Regions from separate parts of the Lysinibacillus sp. GW823-FHT06C08 genome, predicted to be linked through region 3. Evidence: riboswitches for the same ligand, from Rfam matches in the RefSeq annotation. Region 3 holds a riboswitch; each other region holds the start of a gene.

Region 1 (4,256 bases), on a different contig from region 3:
GATGTCCTTGTTCCAAGCGAAGAGGTTGTGGTGACTGTCACGAAAGATGGCTATATTAAACGTACTTCTACACGATCTCATGCCGCTTCCAATGGTCAAGATTTTGCGATGAAGGATTCCGATTACTTATTGTATGAAGCAAACTTAAATACGCAGCATCATCTATTGTTATTTACAAATAGAGGGAATTATATTTATCAGCCAGTTCACGAATTGCCTGATATTCGTTGGAAGGACCTTGGTCAGCATATTTCTAGTATTGTGCCAACAAGTGAAGATGAATCAATTATTGCAGTCTATGGCTTTGAAACATTTGAACAACCAAATACGTATATTTTAACTGCTACGAAAGATGGACAAATTAAACGTTCACCGCTCGCAGATTATGCAGTGACGCGTTACTCGAAGCCGATTAAAACAATGAATGTTAAAGCGGGCGATGCAATGATTTATGCATCGTTTATGACGGATGATGTGGAATTGCTCTTAACAACTGATACGGCGTATGCTATTCGATTCCCTATTGAGGAATTACCAGTTACTGGTGTGAAAACAGGCGGCGTTAAAGGGATTACGTTAAAAGATGGAGAAGCTTTAGTAGGGGTCAATGTTTTACAGCCAGATGAAACACAATATGTCGTTATTGTGACACAACGAGGGGCTGTCAAGAAAATGAATGTCGCAGAGGTAGAAATAGCAGGTCGTGCCAAACGTGGTCTTAAAGTCCTGACAGAATTAAAAGCAAATCCTCACCGAATTGTCGCTGTGATTCAAGCGACAAACGATGAGCAGGTTGTGATTGAAACTGAAAAAGGCGTCCAAGAGTTTATTGATGTTCAAGCATTGACACGTGCTGATCGTCATTCTAATGGTTCATTTAAAGTGGATATTGCAACAGATGGAGCCATTTCCCATGTCTTAACGGCCAAAAAAGAACAAAAACCAAGCTAAAATCATGCCCAGTCTCTATATTGTAGAGCTGGGCTACTTGTTGGAGTGGAACAACTATCCAAAAATAGCATCTTGTCATTTTAGATCAACTATGGGTATAATAATCATCGAAAAGTTCATAGCGAAAGAATGTAGGGGGGCTAGTTATGGCTAGCTGAGATTGTGTCCGATAGACACTGACCCTTTGAACCTGATTTGGCTCGTACCAGCGTAGGGAACATCTATTCAAAAAAGCAAAAGTTTTGGAGATTGATTGCAATACGTCTGGGAGGAATCCTAGGCGTTTTTTTGTTTTTCAATCAATATCTTACCAACCGTATATTACGCTTTCTTCTGGTGACAACATTCATTCTTGAACGCTTTCATATTACAAACTGGGAGGACCTAGCATGAAAAAATGGTTATTTATTTTAATAGCGGCACTATTGACGTTAGTAGGTTGTAGCGACAAGGAGGACAAGCAAGCTGCTGATACAAAGAAAAAGGTGTCAGTGGTTCTCGATTGGACACCGAATACGAATCATACAGGATTGTATGTTGCGAAAAAGCTTGGTTATTTTGAAGAACAGGGCTTAGATGTTGATATTATTATGCCAGGAGAGGCAGGAGCCGATCAGCTCGTAGCTTCCGGTAAGGCAGAATTTGGCGTGAGCTATCAGGAGGGCATTACACAGGCTCGTGTTCAGGATGTGCCACTTGTCTCAATAGCAGCCATCATCCAGCATAATACATCTGGATTTGCTTCTGTAGAATCAAAGGGTATTACATCTCCAAAGGACTTTGAAGGAAAAACTTATGGTGGCTGGGGGGCGCCACTCGAACAAGCAGTATTACAATCATTAATGCAAAAAGAAAACGCTGATATTAATAAATTAGAGATTGTCAATGCAGGAGATTTAGATTTCTTCACAATGATGAAAAAAGACATCGACTTTGCTTGGATTTATTATGCTTGGACAGGAATTGAGGCAGAGCTTCGTGGGGAAAAGATTAATATGCTGTATTTAACGGACTACAGTGATCAGTTAGATTACTATACACCTGTTTTAGCAACTAATGAAAAAATGCTTCAAAACAATCCAGACATCGTCAAAGCTTTTGTTGCGGCTGCATCGAAGGGCTATGAATATGCAATCGAGCATCCGAATGAAGCTGCCGATATTTTACTAGAAGAAGCCCCAGACTTAGATAAGGAATTAGTGCATAAAAGCCAAGAGTGGTTGGCTGATAAGTATCAGGATGACGCTAAACAATGGGGTGAGCAAAAGCTTTCTGTATGGGAAAACTATGCTAAATGGATGTCGAGCAACAAAGTATTAGAGGGCGAATTTGATGCTAAACAAGCGTTTACGAATGAGTTCTTACCGAAAAAGGAGGCCAAATAACATGGCAAATTCATTAATCAGTGTCCAAATTATTCCGAAGACAGAGAAGTATGAGGATGTCATTCCTTATGTAGATGCGGCCATTGCAGTTATTAATGCATCTGGTGTGAAATATGAGGTTCATCCACTTGAAACAACGATGGAGGGTGAGCTTACAACTCTCCTTCAAATCATTGAAAAAATGAATATTAAGATGGTCGAGCTAGGAGCCATTAATGTCATTACACAAGTAAAAATTTTATATCAACCAAATGGAATTACAATGGCTACATTAACGGAGAAATATCAGTCATGAAACGGGCATTACAAAAGGGAAGGACGATAATTTTTATCGCCTTCCTCTTATTCATATGGGAGCTTGTTGTGCATATCGCTGATGTTCCTCCATGGCTCCTTCCAGCACCGAGCATAATTGTAGTAGAAGGCATTCAATCGTATCAGACGTTCCTGCCACATGCTCTGGCTACTGTGCAATTAGCTTTACTAGGACTTGCTATTGGAGTTGGCTGTGGTCTAACAGTGGCAATTGTTTTGCATCGTTTTACTTTCATTCGGTCGTTATTTTACCCGATTCTCATTATGTCGCAAAACATACCTATTCTTGTGTTAGCACCGCTGCTTATTATTTGGTTTGGCTTTGGCTTATTACCAAAGCTCATCATTATTTGTCTAGTGTGCTTTTTCCCTATTGTCATAGCGACAATGGACGGTTTTCGTCAAACAGCACCCGAGTTAAAGCATTACTTTGAAATGATTGGTGCAACGAAGGCCCAAACGTTTTGGAAACTAGAATGGCCACATGCCTACCCAGCTATTTTCTCAGGTGTAAAAATTGCTACAACTTATAGCGTAATGGGGGCAGTCATTGCGGAGTGGCTTGGTGCGAAAAAGGGAATTGGTGTATACATGACCTTAGCACAATCCTCCTTCCGTACAGATCGAGTGTTTGTCGCAATTTTTGCGATTGTCTTGTTAAGCTTATTGTTATTTAGTAGTATTCGTTTGCTTGAAAAATTAATGGTAAAGGGGAGAAGTTATCATGCTCAGCATTCAAAACATCGCTAAGTCCTTTAACAGTCTACATGTTCTTGATAATATTTCCTTTGATGTCAAGAATGGTGAGTTTGTGGCCATTGTAGGTCCATCCGGCAGTGGTAAAAGTACCCTTTTTCAATTAATTGGTGGGGTCTCTTCGGTTGATCAAGGGGTGATTTTATTAAATGGAGAGGATATCCTGCAAAAAAGAGGAACAATTGGCTATATGCCACAGCAGCCTTGTCTACTGCCTTGGCGTACTATTTTAGAGAATGTAACTATAGTTGAGGAACTGCAGCAAAAGCCTAATGTTGAACGTGCAAAGGGGTGGCTAGAAAAGGTAGGACTTGCTTCCTTTAGCCATGCTTATCCAAACCAGCTATCTGGAGGGATGCAACAACGTGTATCCTTCATCCGTGCCATTGTCAGTGATAAACCTATTTTATGTCTAGATGAACCATTTTCTGCGCTCGATGAATTTACAAGACTGGAAATGCAGGCATGGCTACTGTCCATTTGGGAAGAACATCGAAAATCCATCTTATTTGTCACACATAGTATTGAGGAGGCACTCTTTTTAGCGGATCGTATACTTGTTTTATCGAAACGACCTGCAACGGTGAAAAAAGAAATCATTGTCCCGTTTGAGCGTCCTCGCAAAGAAGAAATTCGTCATTCGGCCACATTCACAGCCTTGAAGCAACAATTATTCATGTATTTACAGGAAGAAAAGGGTGATTTGCATGTTGATTGATGCCCATATTCATTTAGATCAGTATAAGGACGTGGAAATACCTTCTTTATTGGAAGAAGTAGAGGCATTAATTGCGGTAAGTATGCAGCTGTCCTCCTGTCAAAAGACGTTGAATTTAGCGAAGGTCTATC
Region 2 (4,256 bases), on a different contig from region 3:
AAGCAATTCTACTAGTAGCCTGTAGTAGTTCATCTTCGCAGCCCCCTCTCCTATAATCCCTTTGGTCTATGTTTAAGCTAACAATCATTTTCACCTCTAGATCAAAGAAAAGACCATAGATACTACGTGCCAATACATATGCCCATCATAGCTTCATCTTAAACAATATTATTCACTTTTATCACGCTATTTCATTTCAACAAAATTACTTCTAGCAAAAAGTTCATACGCTCTCCTAACTATTCATGTTTATTAATCAATTAGATACTATTACATTGTGAAGTTTTCTGAGAAAAAAACTTTTCTGGAAAACCATTCTAACGATTGGATCAGTTACAGCAATCTCAACTATTAGCCAGCCATAATTCTTTATGATAGACTGTACTATATTTGATTACATAAAGGGGGTTTTTCGATGACCCAGCAGAAGTCCAATAAGGCGGCTTTGTATATATTAATGTTTAATATGTTTATCGCAATGGGGAGTATTGGAATTATTATTCCTGTAATGCCGGAATATTTAAGAATATTTGGAGCAGCAGGACAAGTTCTAGGCATGCTTATTGCAACGTTCGCCTTGGCACAATTTGTATTTTCTCCAATTGCTGGGAATCTTTCTGACCTGTATGGGCGGAAAAATTTAATTATTTTCGGTCTTATACTAACAGGACTTGCACAAATCGGTTTTGGCCTTTCTACAGATGTTTGGATGCTCTTTTTGGCACGCTTTTTAGGTGGCCTTGGCTCTGCATTTGTTGCACCTCCTATTATGGCTTTTGTAGCAGACGTGACAACTTATGAAGAACGCGGAAAAGGAATGAGTATGTTAGGAGCTGCAATGTCGTTCGGCTTTATGATTGGCCCTGGAATTGGTGGTTTCCTCGCAAAGGTTAGCTTACATTTTCCATTTTTCATGGCGGGAGCTGCCGCCATTTTAGCGTCTATTTTATCGTACTTTTTATTACCATCTACAAAGCCAAATACTGCGCAAAATAGACAAAAGCAAGATAATCTGGTGAAACAGATGGCTCGCTCTGTACATATGCCTTATTTTGTTATGTTAATTATTATGATGGTATTCTCATTTGGGATTGCTAACTTCCAAACAACCTTATCACTATTTGTGACAGAAAAATTTAATTACTCACCTGGCGATATTGCTACCATTCTAGTGGTTGGTGGAGCATTTGGGGTAATTGTACAGATGTTTATCATAACGCCACTCTTTAAACGCTTTGGTGAAATGAAAGTAGTTTTGGTCAATTTATTTATTGCCTCCATTGCTATTTTCTTAATATTATTTGTTTCAGGTTTTGCACTAATATTAGTTGTAGCAACCATCTTCTCTACGGCAACAACATTAATTCGTCCAGCTGTTAATACACTCATCTCAAAACTTGCTGAAACAGAGCAAGGGTTTGCAGCCGGCTTGAACAATGCCTATATGAGTCTTGGAAATATGATTGGACCCGCTTTAGCTGGTTTCTTATTTGACTGGAATATGAATAGTCCTTATATTTTTGGTGCCATTATCTTATTAGCCTGCTTCTTCCTTGCCCTGATTTGGACATTGAAAAAGGCACCACAGCTTATGCATCCAGATTCACACTAATCATCAAAGCTTATTGACTATTGATTGAAGTATGTTACACTTCTAAAAAATACTTACCACTAGGGGAGTCTTTTAAAGGCTGAGACGTATATGGTTATATACGGACCCTTCGAACCTGATCTAGTTCATGCTAGCGGAGGGAAGTGGCGCTTCTTGCTATTTTCAGTGTATAAGCAAGGCCGCTTCCTGTCGTTTGAAGGAAGCGGCTTTTTTCATTTTCCTAGTGGCTAAAACGAAAAGGAGCGCACCTATCATGTCTATTCGAAAATTAACAATTATGGCTTTATTAGTAGCGATTGCCGTTGCAGGCTCTACGTTCATCTCCATTCCAACTGGGATTGCTCGTGCCTACCCTGTGCAGCACGCTATTAACGTAATAGGAGCCATTATACTTGGACCCGTACCTACAGTTGTAGTTGCCTTTGTTACGGCTATCATTCGTATCCTTACAGGAACAGGCTCACTGTTAGCCATTCCTGGTAGTATTATTGGAGCATTATGCGCAGGTCTTGCCTATAAATATAGCAGTAAAATGTGGCTAGCTGGTATGGGTGAAGTGATCGGCACTGGTCTTCTCGCATCGCTTGTAGCAGTGCCCTATGCAAAGTTACTTATGGGGACATCCGTAGCGGCCTTATTTTTCATGCCTGCCTTTTTAATATCAAGTTCAATTGGAGCAATCTTAGGTATTGTAGTAGCTAGCAGTTTGCGTAAAACCGTGCTAGTAAAATATTTTAATTCCCGCTCTTTTTATTAAATAACGTTGTTGATATAACTTAGAGGATTTGTCTCCATGCATATACAAAAAGCAGTGCGAAATAATTCGCACTGCTTTCATCTAACTAAATTATTGGCGTTTTTTCATACCCTTTAATAATTGTGCCACGTTCGTGTTTTCTGCCTGTACGGGGTGATTCTCTACAATTTGCTCCTTTTTCTTCGGCTTCGTTAGGAAATTCCAGCCAAAGCGTCTTATTGTAATATCAATAAAGAATAAGAGCATACCTGCAAGGAGAAGCCATGTCGCAATGTTTTGACGATCCGCCCCTTGCTTTGTAAAGTCACGGAACACTTCTTGTGGTTCTTTTAAAATAGCACCACCAGTTTGTTCGGTTAATTCTTCTATTAATTTATCATTAGCAGGAAGAAGTTCATACTCAGCACTATAGGGAACACTTAATCCAGCCTGATAAATCGTTTCCTTTTCATCAGCGATACGGAAGAAGATTAATCCCGGGTCAGCTTGTACTACAGCACGCACCTGAGAGGCTGATATAGTTTCAAGCTGTGTGTCTAACTCTTCACCAGCTTCATTAACCGCAACAATATCTAAAAAGGCTGCTTCATTTGTAGGATCTGTAATCATAAAGGACCCATCTGATTCTATTCTTACATCATAGGCAACATCATTATAACTTGGGAGCATTTGTGAAATAAGCGTTTGCCAAAATGTGCCCCAGTTTTGCCATCTTGCCCAGTCGCCCGACCACTTTCCTGTTGAATCAGAAGTGAATGCGAATGTTTTGCCAAGACCGTATTGCCATTGTGCTAACACCGGATCTTCTTTTTCGCTTTCAGCCACGACGGTAGCACCCTGCTTTGCGGTTGTTCCGATATAAGCATTCATTTGTGGAACGCCATTGGCAAATAGCGTATTCCATCCCCCTGCATGATAGAGTATTGGATAAAATGGGTTATCCTCAATGTACGTACGGGAAATCATAGCTGTTTCACGAGATAAAATGGAAGGAATAGTTTGCTCATCGATAACATTGTAGAAACGTCCGCTTCCCATCTCACTCAGAGCTTCCAATAAGTTAGCATCCGCATCTTGACCAATAGCCACTGTTGATAAAGTTATTCCAGTATCTTTTCCTTGTTCAATTAAATCTTCATAATTTCCTGGCTGTGATTGTCCATCCGTTAAAAGAATAATATGCTTACGTTGCAGTTTTATATCTGCTAGGTTTTCATATGCTTTTGCAAGTGAACCATAGATTTCTGTCCCGCCTCCTGGTGTAACAGATAAAATGGTATCCACTGCCTCTTCTTTATTGTTCAGAGGACCAGTCTCTATAATTTCCCATGGTCGATCATCAAATGCTATAAATCCTAATGTATCTTCATCACGTAGCATTTCAACTGAACGTGCTGCTGCTTCCTTTGCAAGCTCTAGCTTGGATCCTGACATACTACCAGAGCGATCTAGTACAATGACAAGTCCTAATGAAGGTAATTGTTCTTTCCCCTTAATTTCCATTTCAACAGGTAATAATGTTTCAATTGGCGTTTTAAAATAACCACCTAAACCAAAGCTATTTTCTCCACCAACCATTGCAAAACCAACACCAAAGTTTTTGACTGCTTGCTCTATCACACTCATTTTCGCCTCACCGACTAAATGTCCTGGTACATTATCGAAAATAATGGCATTATATTGCAAATAACTAGAGAGTTCATTTGGTAAGCTTTCAGGTGATTTTATATCATAGGCTATTGATTGCTGACCAAGTGCCGCCGCTATTGGTGAAGCTGTTTCATAGCCATTCACAATGAGTAAATGTGGTTCGCTTTGTACCATTGTGACACTTGTTAATTTATTGTTTTCAAATATTGCGTCTTGTCCTACTTGAACAACGGCTTC
Region 3 (4,256 bases):
TTTTACTTCATGAAAAATAATTCTTTGCTGCCTAATCATACATGGCCATGAATGAGTTTTGGTAATTCTTACATTGTGTACATTGTTCTCGTTCATTGATTTGATTTTTTGAATCTTTTCAACCATAGGAACAAGGCGCGCCCCGTCCGTAGTGGAAATCAACGGTTTTAATTATGAAAGTAAGTGTCATTGACCAAGTGCATGATCGACACTACTATTAAAAGGGAGGGGGGACATCAATATGGTGTATCTTGGAATGATTTTCTTTCAAATTGTCGCACCTATTTTAGTATTACTTGTACTAGGTGCTATTCTACAAAAGAAATTTCGCTTTAATTTAAAAGCATTATCACAGCTTATTACATATTGTTTTATGCCAGCCGCTGTATTTATTAATTTATATGAGACGAATATAAAGCTGTCTGTTCTAGGAGAAGTCGGATTGTTTGTTGTACTTTTTATCGGTAGTCAAATGCTGCTTAGTCACTTTTTAGCGAAAGGGCTTGGCCTCGCCAAAACTGAGGCGGCTGTTTTTAAAAATAGTGTAGTACTCATTAACTCTGGGAACTATGGGATTCCGGTAGCTCAAATGATTTTTGCCACTCAACCTATTGGTGTAGCCATCCAGGTTATACTCGTTATCTTTCAAAACATGACAACATATACGTATGGTTTATATAATTTAATTTCCTCTACTAAATCGGGCATGGCGATTTTTAAGGACTTTATAAAAATGCCTATTATTCACGCTTTAATAATCGGTGTGGGCATGAATTATTTTGATATTGGCATTCCGCAGTTTATTAAAATACCAATAGACCATGTAGCAGATGGTTTTATTGCCGTTGCATTAATCACGCTAGGCGCCCAATTGTCTCAGATGGAGATCAAAACGATGTTTAATAAAACAGTATTCGTCAGCTGCTTCACGCGATTATTTATCGGACCAGCCGTGGCTTTAGTCATTATCTATACGCTGGGTTTAGATGGGGTTGTGGCACAATCATTATTTATAGCAAGTGCTTTTCCCACATCCCGCAACAGTTCAAGTCTAGCATTAGAGTATGATGTAGAGTCGGCAACAGCTGCACAAACCGTTTTATTCTCAACCATTGTGAGTTGTATAACGGTCACGATTGTGATTTATATTGCGGATGTAATGTTTACCTAATAGAAAATATTTAAATGATAACTTCCATCTCTTAGCAATATCTGCTACACTAGCATCAAACTGAATAGTATTAACTAGGGGGGTCTGATGAGTCAGGCTGAGAGGGAAACGCATAGAGGTTTCTTGACCCTTTGGACCTGATCTGGCTCATACCAGCGTGGGAAAGTTAAGAAGCTATTGCCTATTACGTGCAATCAATAGACCCTTTACATTCATGGCCGGATCCAATTATTATTTTGGATTCGGCCTTTATTTATTTTATTTGATTGTTGGGTGAGCTAGATTCGGTCCTTGCCTATAATATATTTAAGGGAGAGAAGTAGCTCATGTCAGCAATTAGTGAAAAGAACATTACGATTATGTCTAACTTTGAAGGAAGTAAAAAGGTTTATGTGGAAGGATCTCGTCCAGATATATTAGTACCAATGCGTGAAATTGCATTAAGTCCGACGACTGGTAGCTTTGGAGATGAAGAAAATGCCCCGATTAGAGTGTATGATACGAGTGGACCATATACAGATCCGGCCTTTCGTGTGGATATTACAAAAGGCTTACCTGCTTTACGAAGTCCTTGGATACAAGAGCGAGGGGATGTTGAGGAATACGGAGGACGTACGATTAAACCTGAGGATAATGGTTTTCGTCGTGCTGATGATCCACGTATCCATGAAAATGTCTTCCCGGAATTGGTGAGAAAGCCTTTACGTGCAAAGAAGGGTAGAAATGTCACACAGCTTCATTATGCTAGAAAGGGAATTATTACACCTGAGATGGAATTTGTAGCGATACGCGAAAATATGGACCCAGATTTCGTACGTTCAGAGATTGCAGCAGGCCGAGCTATTATGCCTTCCAATATTAATCATCCAGAGGCAGAGCCAATGATTATCGGTCGTAATTTCCATGTGAAAATTAATGCGAACATTGGAAATTCAGCCGTATCATCCTCGATTGCAGAGGAGGTCGAAAAAATGACATGGGCTACACGCTGGGGCGCTGATAATATTATGGATCTATCAACTGGCAAGCATATTCATACAACGAGAGAATGGATTATTCGAAATGCTGCAGTACCCGTTGGGACAGTACCAATTTATCAGGCATTAGAAAAAGTGAATGGTGTGGCTGAGGATTTAACGTGGGAGGTGTACCGTGATACGCTTATTGAACAAGCGGAGCAAGGGGTAGATTATTTCACTATTCATGCAGGTGTCCTTTTACGTTATGTCCCTCTTACCGCAAACCGTGTAACGGGTATTGTGTCTCGGGGTGGGTCCATTATGGCGCAGTGGTGCTTATACCATCATCAAGAGAACTTCCTCTATACTCATTTTGAGGAAATATGCGAAATTATGAAAGCTTATGATGTAGCCTTCTCATTAGGAGATGGCTTACGCCCAGGGTCAATCGCGGATGCTAACGATGAAGCACAATTCGCGGAGCTGGAAACATTAGGCGAATTAACGCAAATCGCATGGAAGCATGATGTTCAAGTAATGGTGGAAGGGCCAGGTCATGTTCCAATGCATTTGATTAAAGAAAATATGGACAAGCAATTAGAGGTTTGTAAGGAAGCTCCCTTCTATACATTAGGTCCATTGACAACAGATATTGCGCCAGGTTATGACCATATTACATCTGCTATTGGAGCGGCGATGATTGGTTGGTTTGGAACTGCTATGCTCTGCTACGTGACACCGAAGGAACATTTAGGTTTACCTAATAGGGAGGATGTTCGAGTAGGGGTTATTACTTATAAAATTGCTGCACATGCTGCAGATTTAGCAAAGGGTCACCCAGGTGCACAGCAACGGGATGATGCACTGTCAAAAGCGCGTTTTGAGTTCCGCTGGCGCGATCAATTTAACCTTTCTCTTGATCCAGAGCGTGCAGTAGAATATCATGATGAAACATTGCCAGCAGAAGGAGCCAAAACGGCTCATTTTTGTTCAATGTGCGGGCCTAAATTTTGTAGCATGAGAATTTCCCAGGATATTCGTAATTATGCTAAAGAAAAGGATTTAAATACAACAGAAGCCATCCATGAAGGTATGAGGGAAAAGTCAGCGGAGTTTAAAAAGGCAGGTAGTCAAATCTATCAATAATAATAGTGCGAGGCTTGTGTTTATTTACTAGACACAAGCCTTTTTTTATGTTGGTTTCACAACTTAATAGGGGAGATGAATAAAAGTAATATATGCATTTGCAAATAGAAGTGAACGCTTGAACCTAGACGAATACAAAAAAGCTCCACGTGAATTATACATTCACATGGAGTAAAAGTTGGATTTGGATATCAATAATAAGTGGAATATTAAACGTTTGTTGGTTGTTTTACGTATGGATTTGTAAGATCCATACCTTCTAATGAAAGACCCATTGCTTTTGCAACACCTTCACCATATGCTGGATCAGCTAAATAGCAGTGAAGAATGTGACGGCGTTTGATGAATTCCTCAACAGAAGCCATATCATTAGCCGTATTTTCAAATAGACGTTGTTGTTCTTTCGCAGTCATTAGGCGGAAAAGTTTACCTGGTTGCTCGAAGTAATTACTATCGTCTTCACGGAAATCATGAATTCCTGCATGACCATCGATGTGTAACTCAGGCTCTTTATGGTCTAAATTATGTTCCCATTCACCATAGCTATTTGGTTCATAGCCTAGTGTTGATCCAAGGTTGCCGTCAAAACGCATAGAGCCATCTCGGTGGAAAGTACGGAATGGACATTTTGGTGCATTAACAGGAAGCATATAGTGGTTTACACCTAAACGGTAGCGTTGTGCATCCGCATAGGCAAAGATACGACCTTGTAACATTTTATCTGGTGAGAAGCTAATACCAGGGACGATGTTAGATGGTGCAAAGGCAGCTTGTTCCACTTCTGCAAAGTAGTTGTCCGGGTTTTTATTTAACTCAAACTCACCTACAGGAATTAATGGGAAATCTTTTTTATACCATACTTTTGTTAAATCGAATGGGTTGTATGGTAGCTCACGAGCTTGCTCCTCTGTCATAACCTGAATATACATTTTCCATTTAGGTAAATCGCCTTTTTCGATGGCTTCATATAAATCACGTTG
Region 4 (4,256 bases), on a different contig from region 3:
TTATACATCTTTTTATCTAGTTCAATAGATAGGTCTAAATTTTTTATGTTTTGCGTCATAAAGCTTCACTCCTTTAATCTGGATATATTCTTATTGTACTAAAGAAATAAATGGATGCCTATTGAGATGGTAAATTGTAGATAGTATTAGCAAAACAACACGATACATTGATGGAAATTTCCGTTATAATAAATTGAGTGACGGTACTATACTTATTTGTCTTTTCCCTATACAATCTAACACGAAGGGAGAGGAAAGCATGCCTCGGTTTTTATTGATGACAATTTCTTATATTGTCTCACTCATCCTAACCTTTTCATCCTTTTTCATGAAACTTAACGGTCAATCTTTTTTAGAAATTTCTAATCGTTTTTCGGTGGTATTTGCACCTGTTGATGGAAGTCATATAATTTGGATTGTCATTTATTTATTAATCGGTTATTGGTTAGTGATGAACATCAAAAAGACATCTATGAAACAGTCTGCGCTCTTTAGTTGCATAAATATTTTACAAGCATTAACGATATATGTATGGCATCATGAATTATTTATTGTTTCTCTCGGCATTACCTTACTCTTAGTCTTGTATTTATTTATGCTGTACAATACGTATCCAATTCATGACAAATCACTGTCGGGTCGTATTCCTTTCGCCATTTATTTTGCATGGATGACATTTATTTTTATCACAAATATTAGCTTTACGTTAACAGCTTATGGTTGGAACGGTTTTGGTCTAAGCACTCCTCTTTGGGCAGTTATTTTACTGACATTAGGTGGAGCCATTGCGCTACATATCCGCTTTCATCACTTTGATATCATGTATCCAAGTGTTTTTATATGGGCTTATATAGGAATCGCTTTACATAATGGTTTTGATGAGCTACTCGTAACAACAGCTGCATTATTTTTATGTGGTGTACTCTTAGTTGGTATTTTATTCATTAAAAAAAATCCTGCCTACCAAAAATAATTTGGTGTGCAGGATTTTTTTGTAATCCTATTCTTCGTCTAATGAAGTAAGGATAATTGGTTTATCTTTTGTAACAATTACTGAATGTTCAATTTGAGCAACAAGAGACTTATCAGGTGTAATGAATGTCCAACCATCACCAGCTTCTACAATATGCTCTGCTTTTGCTGAGATAAATGGCTCAACTGCAAGAACCATGCCTTCTTTCATAATCGTAGAGTCCCATGCATCGTAATAATTTAAAATGTGATTTGGTTCATCATGTAAAGAACGACCTAAACCATGGCCTGTTAAATTCATAATAACTGTTAAGCCATTAGCATTCGCTTCGCGCTCTACAGCTTTACCGATTTGATTTAATTTAGAGCCAGCCTTTACCTTTGTCATAGCACGATCAAAAGCATCTTTGGCAACACGACATAGTTTTTCTTTGTCTTCATAGCCTTCACCAACTACAAATGAAATACCCGTGTCGGCAAAGTAGCCATCTAAAGAGCCTGAAACATCGATATTGACGATATCTCCCTCCTGAATAACACGTTTACCTGGGATACCATGCGCTACTTCCTCGTTGACACTTATACAAGTATATCCTGGGAAGTCATATTCTCCTTTTGGTCCTGAAATGGCACCTGCCTCAGCAAACATTCGACCAGCAATTTCATCTAGTTCAAGTGTTGTGACACCTGGTTTTGTAGCAGCCTTCATCGCTTCACGAATCTCTGCACAAATGCGTCCAATTTTTTTAAAAGCTTCAATTTCTTCTTGCGTTTTTACAATCATGTATAACGTCCCTTTCATCTAATATCTACTCTTTAATATAACATAACTTTTTACGCGTATAACGCTAAACGCTTTAAATATTGTATGCCTGCCTTCTTGGCAAAGTGCTAAGAGCTCTATTCTCTTACGACTACATAAAAAACCCCTTCACCAATATGAAGGGGTTGGCATTATGCTTTACGTTGCATTAGTTGTGGAGCCGCTGTGAATAATAACGCTCCCACAATAGCTGTTAATACTGTTGCGGGCAGCATATAGGTACCATTATAAATAATCGAGTAGATCCACGCATTTTGATCGCCGGCATACTCTGCAAAAAATACCGCGCCAGCAGTAGTGTGCGCTGCATATCTCAAGAAGCCTGCAAATACAGTACCTACAATAATATAAAGCGCCATTTTTGTTTTGTTTAGTTGATTTGCTGCTTCCAGTAAAGGTCTGCGTACAATGGCCGCTAACCCTACAACTGTGAAAGCAACACCGTAATCTAATAAACCTTGAAGCCAGTGTACAATATAAGCTCCAAACATGGTTTGCATAACACCTACAAGCAAGCCTGTTGTTAGGCCAGCTACTAGACCCCAGCGAAATGCAATTAACATAATTGGTACCATAACAAGACTAACAGAGCCACCTTGTGCCCATACTTTAAAGGAGACCTGATCGAGCACGAGGCCAATCGCTGCAAATATTGCAATCTCCACTAGCATTAATAGTCTTTTTTTGTCCATACATATTCTCTCCTTTGTTCCGATGTAGGATACAAGAGCAGGAATAGAAATGCGCTGATTTGATTCGCTCTGACACCTTTTTATTCTTAAGAATGAAAAAACGATGTCAGGACAGAGCCTCACATCGTACAAGTGTCGGTTTCTATCCACATCCCTACGCAAGTGTTAGCTTACAGGTTCAAAGAGTCAAGGCATTACGTGCCCAGTCTCAGCTGACATCATCAGCTCCCCTTGTGGTCGTTACATCTGAATTTAATTTGAACACTTTCATTGTACGCAAAGCACGGAATGATTACAACCTCTTCCATACTTAATTTTTGAAACTTTACTGTTTTCCATGCGTAAATATTAAAAAAGGAGGTACAACTATGGAGAACCAAAAAATATTATCTGCCTTTAGTTATCTCAGTATTTTCTTTGCTCCTTTCATCGTACCATTAATTGTTTACTTCGTTACGAAAGATGCTGACATCAAAAGACATTCTATTCGCGCATTAGTGTCCCATCTAATTCCTTTCGTATTTGGGATCTTATTTTTCATTGTCTTTGTCTTTTCTACATTTAGTTTAGACCCCACTTCAAGTAATAGTACAGTCATGATCATTTGGTTCATTTCGTTCGCCATTTACGGAATTGTCTCGCTCGGAATTGTTATATGGAATATTATTCAAGCCGTTCGAGTTATCCGCTAATGTTTCATTTTTAAAATAAACAGGTAGAAGTAATTAAAAAGGAGCTGTGTTTTTGATGAAAGTATCAAAAGTAGTGAAAACCGCTGTTAAATTAGCGCCTATTGTTATACCAATCGTAAAAAAAGTGATGGCAGCAAAAAAAGGGACAACTTCTACAGTCAGTTCTCGAAAAAAATAAAAGGAGGGCGTATTTCCTTAAACCGGAAATACACCTTCCTTTATTTTATTTCAAAATGTGTTTGACTATGTCCATTCAATGTTTTTTCGACATGTAAAACGGCTGGCATCGCTGATTTTAATTCAGGCACATGAGAGATGACACCAATCATTCGTCCAGAATCTTGTAAATCGATTAATGTGTCTATTGCTTTATTTAATGATTCTTCATCGAGCGAGCCAAAGCCCTCATCAATAAACATGGTTTCAATATGAATATTGCCTTGGAAGCTTTGAATAACATCTGCCATTCCTAGAGCAAGGCTTAATGATGCATTGAACTTTTCACCACCAGATAACGTTTTAACATCTCGTAATTGATCTGTGTAAGCATCATATACATCAAGCCCAAGTCCACTTTGCTTGGCATGCTTTTCAAGCCTGTCTGAACGTCTAAGTTCAAATTGACCGTTAGATAAATGATAAAGACGAATATTGGCTGCCTCTGTAATTTGATCTAAATAATTAATTTGAATATATCGTTCAAAGGACAGTTTTTTCGAATTTTGCCCATTTAATAAGCCATACAGCTCCTTCACTCGACCTGCCTCACTCTCAAGTAAACGAAGCTCTCTCTCTGTTTCTTCTACTTTGTTGATGAAGCTTAGACATGATTTCGCAAATCCATCTATTTGTTGAAGTTGTTTAAAGGCATCCTCATAGGCGATTCTGAGATTTTCCACAGTTGCCTCCATCAGGGCTAAATCTTGCTCCTCTTTCCCTTGTAGATGTTTTTCTCCTTCTGAAATTTGAATTTGTAACGTATGAACATGTAACCTGTAGTCATTGCATGCCTTTCGAAGTTCCTCTAATTGAGTGGCACTTCTTTTCGCAGTTGCATAGTCTTCATAGTACACAAAG

The links. Region 3 has a riboswitch for thiamine pyrophosphate ahead of thiC (phosphomethylpyrimidine synthase ThiC). Riboswitches for the same ligand answer to the same signal wherever they lie in the genome.
Region 1: linked by a shared signal. The riboswitch ahead of AC1Q6O_RS17945 (ABC transporter substrate-binding protein) and the one ahead of thiC (phosphomethylpyrimidine synthase ThiC) in region 3 are both predicted to bind thiamine pyrophosphate.
Region 2: linked by a shared signal. The riboswitch ahead of thiW (energy coupling factor transporter S component ThiW) and the one ahead of thiC (phosphomethylpyrimidine synthase ThiC) in region 3 are both predicted to bind thiamine pyrophosphate.
Region 4: linked by a shared signal. The riboswitch ahead of thiT (energy-coupled thiamine transporter ThiT) and the one ahead of thiC (phosphomethylpyrimidine synthase ThiC) in region 3 are both predicted to bind thiamine pyrophosphate.

The regions. Positions count from the first base shown of each region.
Region 1 covers NZ_JBXAHN010000008.1:163,608-167,863, forward strand. The annotation lists gene parC (DNA topoisomerase IV subunit A) at 1-951, shown strand, start outside; TPP riboswitch at 1,075-1,185, shown strand; gene AC1Q6O_RS17945 (ABC transporter substrate-binding protein) at 1,341-2,336, shown strand; gene AC1Q6O_RS17950 (thiamine-binding protein) at 2,338-2,631, shown strand; gene AC1Q6O_RS17955 (ABC transporter permease) at 2,628-3,401, shown strand; gene AC1Q6O_RS17960 (ABC transporter ATP-binding protein) at 3,376-4,125, shown strand; gene AC1Q6O_RS17965 (TatD family hydrolase) at 4,115-4,256, shown strand, end outside.
Region 2 covers NZ_JBXAHN010000001.1:579,070-583,325, reverse strand. The annotation lists gene AC1Q6O_RS02615 (MFS transporter) at 416-1,612, shown strand; TPP riboswitch at 1,664-1,771, shown strand; gene thiW (energy coupling factor transporter S component ThiW) at 1,866-2,369, shown strand; gene AC1Q6O_RS02605 (VWA domain-containing protein) at 2,460-4,256, opposite strand, start outside.
Region 3 covers NZ_JBXAHN010000011.1:13,651-17,906, reverse strand. The annotation lists gene AC1Q6O_RS20080 (AEC family transporter) at 242-1,171, shown strand; TPP riboswitch at 1,238-1,352, shown strand; gene thiC (phosphomethylpyrimidine synthase ThiC) at 1,498-3,276, shown strand; gene AC1Q6O_RS20070 (catalase) at 3,486-4,256, opposite strand, start outside.
Region 4 covers NZ_JBXAHN010000010.1:49,487-53,742, forward strand. The annotation lists gene AC1Q6O_RS19625 (polyphosphate kinase 2 family protein) at 1-59, opposite strand, end outside; gene AC1Q6O_RS19630 (TspO-related membrane protein) at 278-973, shown strand; gene map (type I methionyl aminopeptidase) at 1,001-1,756, opposite strand; gene thiT (energy-coupled thiamine transporter ThiT) at 1,927-2,487, opposite strand; TPP riboswitch at 2,622-2,729, opposite strand; gene AC1Q6O_RS19645 (magnetosome magnetite crystal formation protein family) at 2,856-3,179, shown strand; gene AC1Q6O_RS19650 (small protein YxzF) at 3,235-3,357, shown strand; gene AC1Q6O_RS19655 (SbcC/MukB-like Walker B domain-containing protein) at 3,398-4,256, opposite strand, start outside.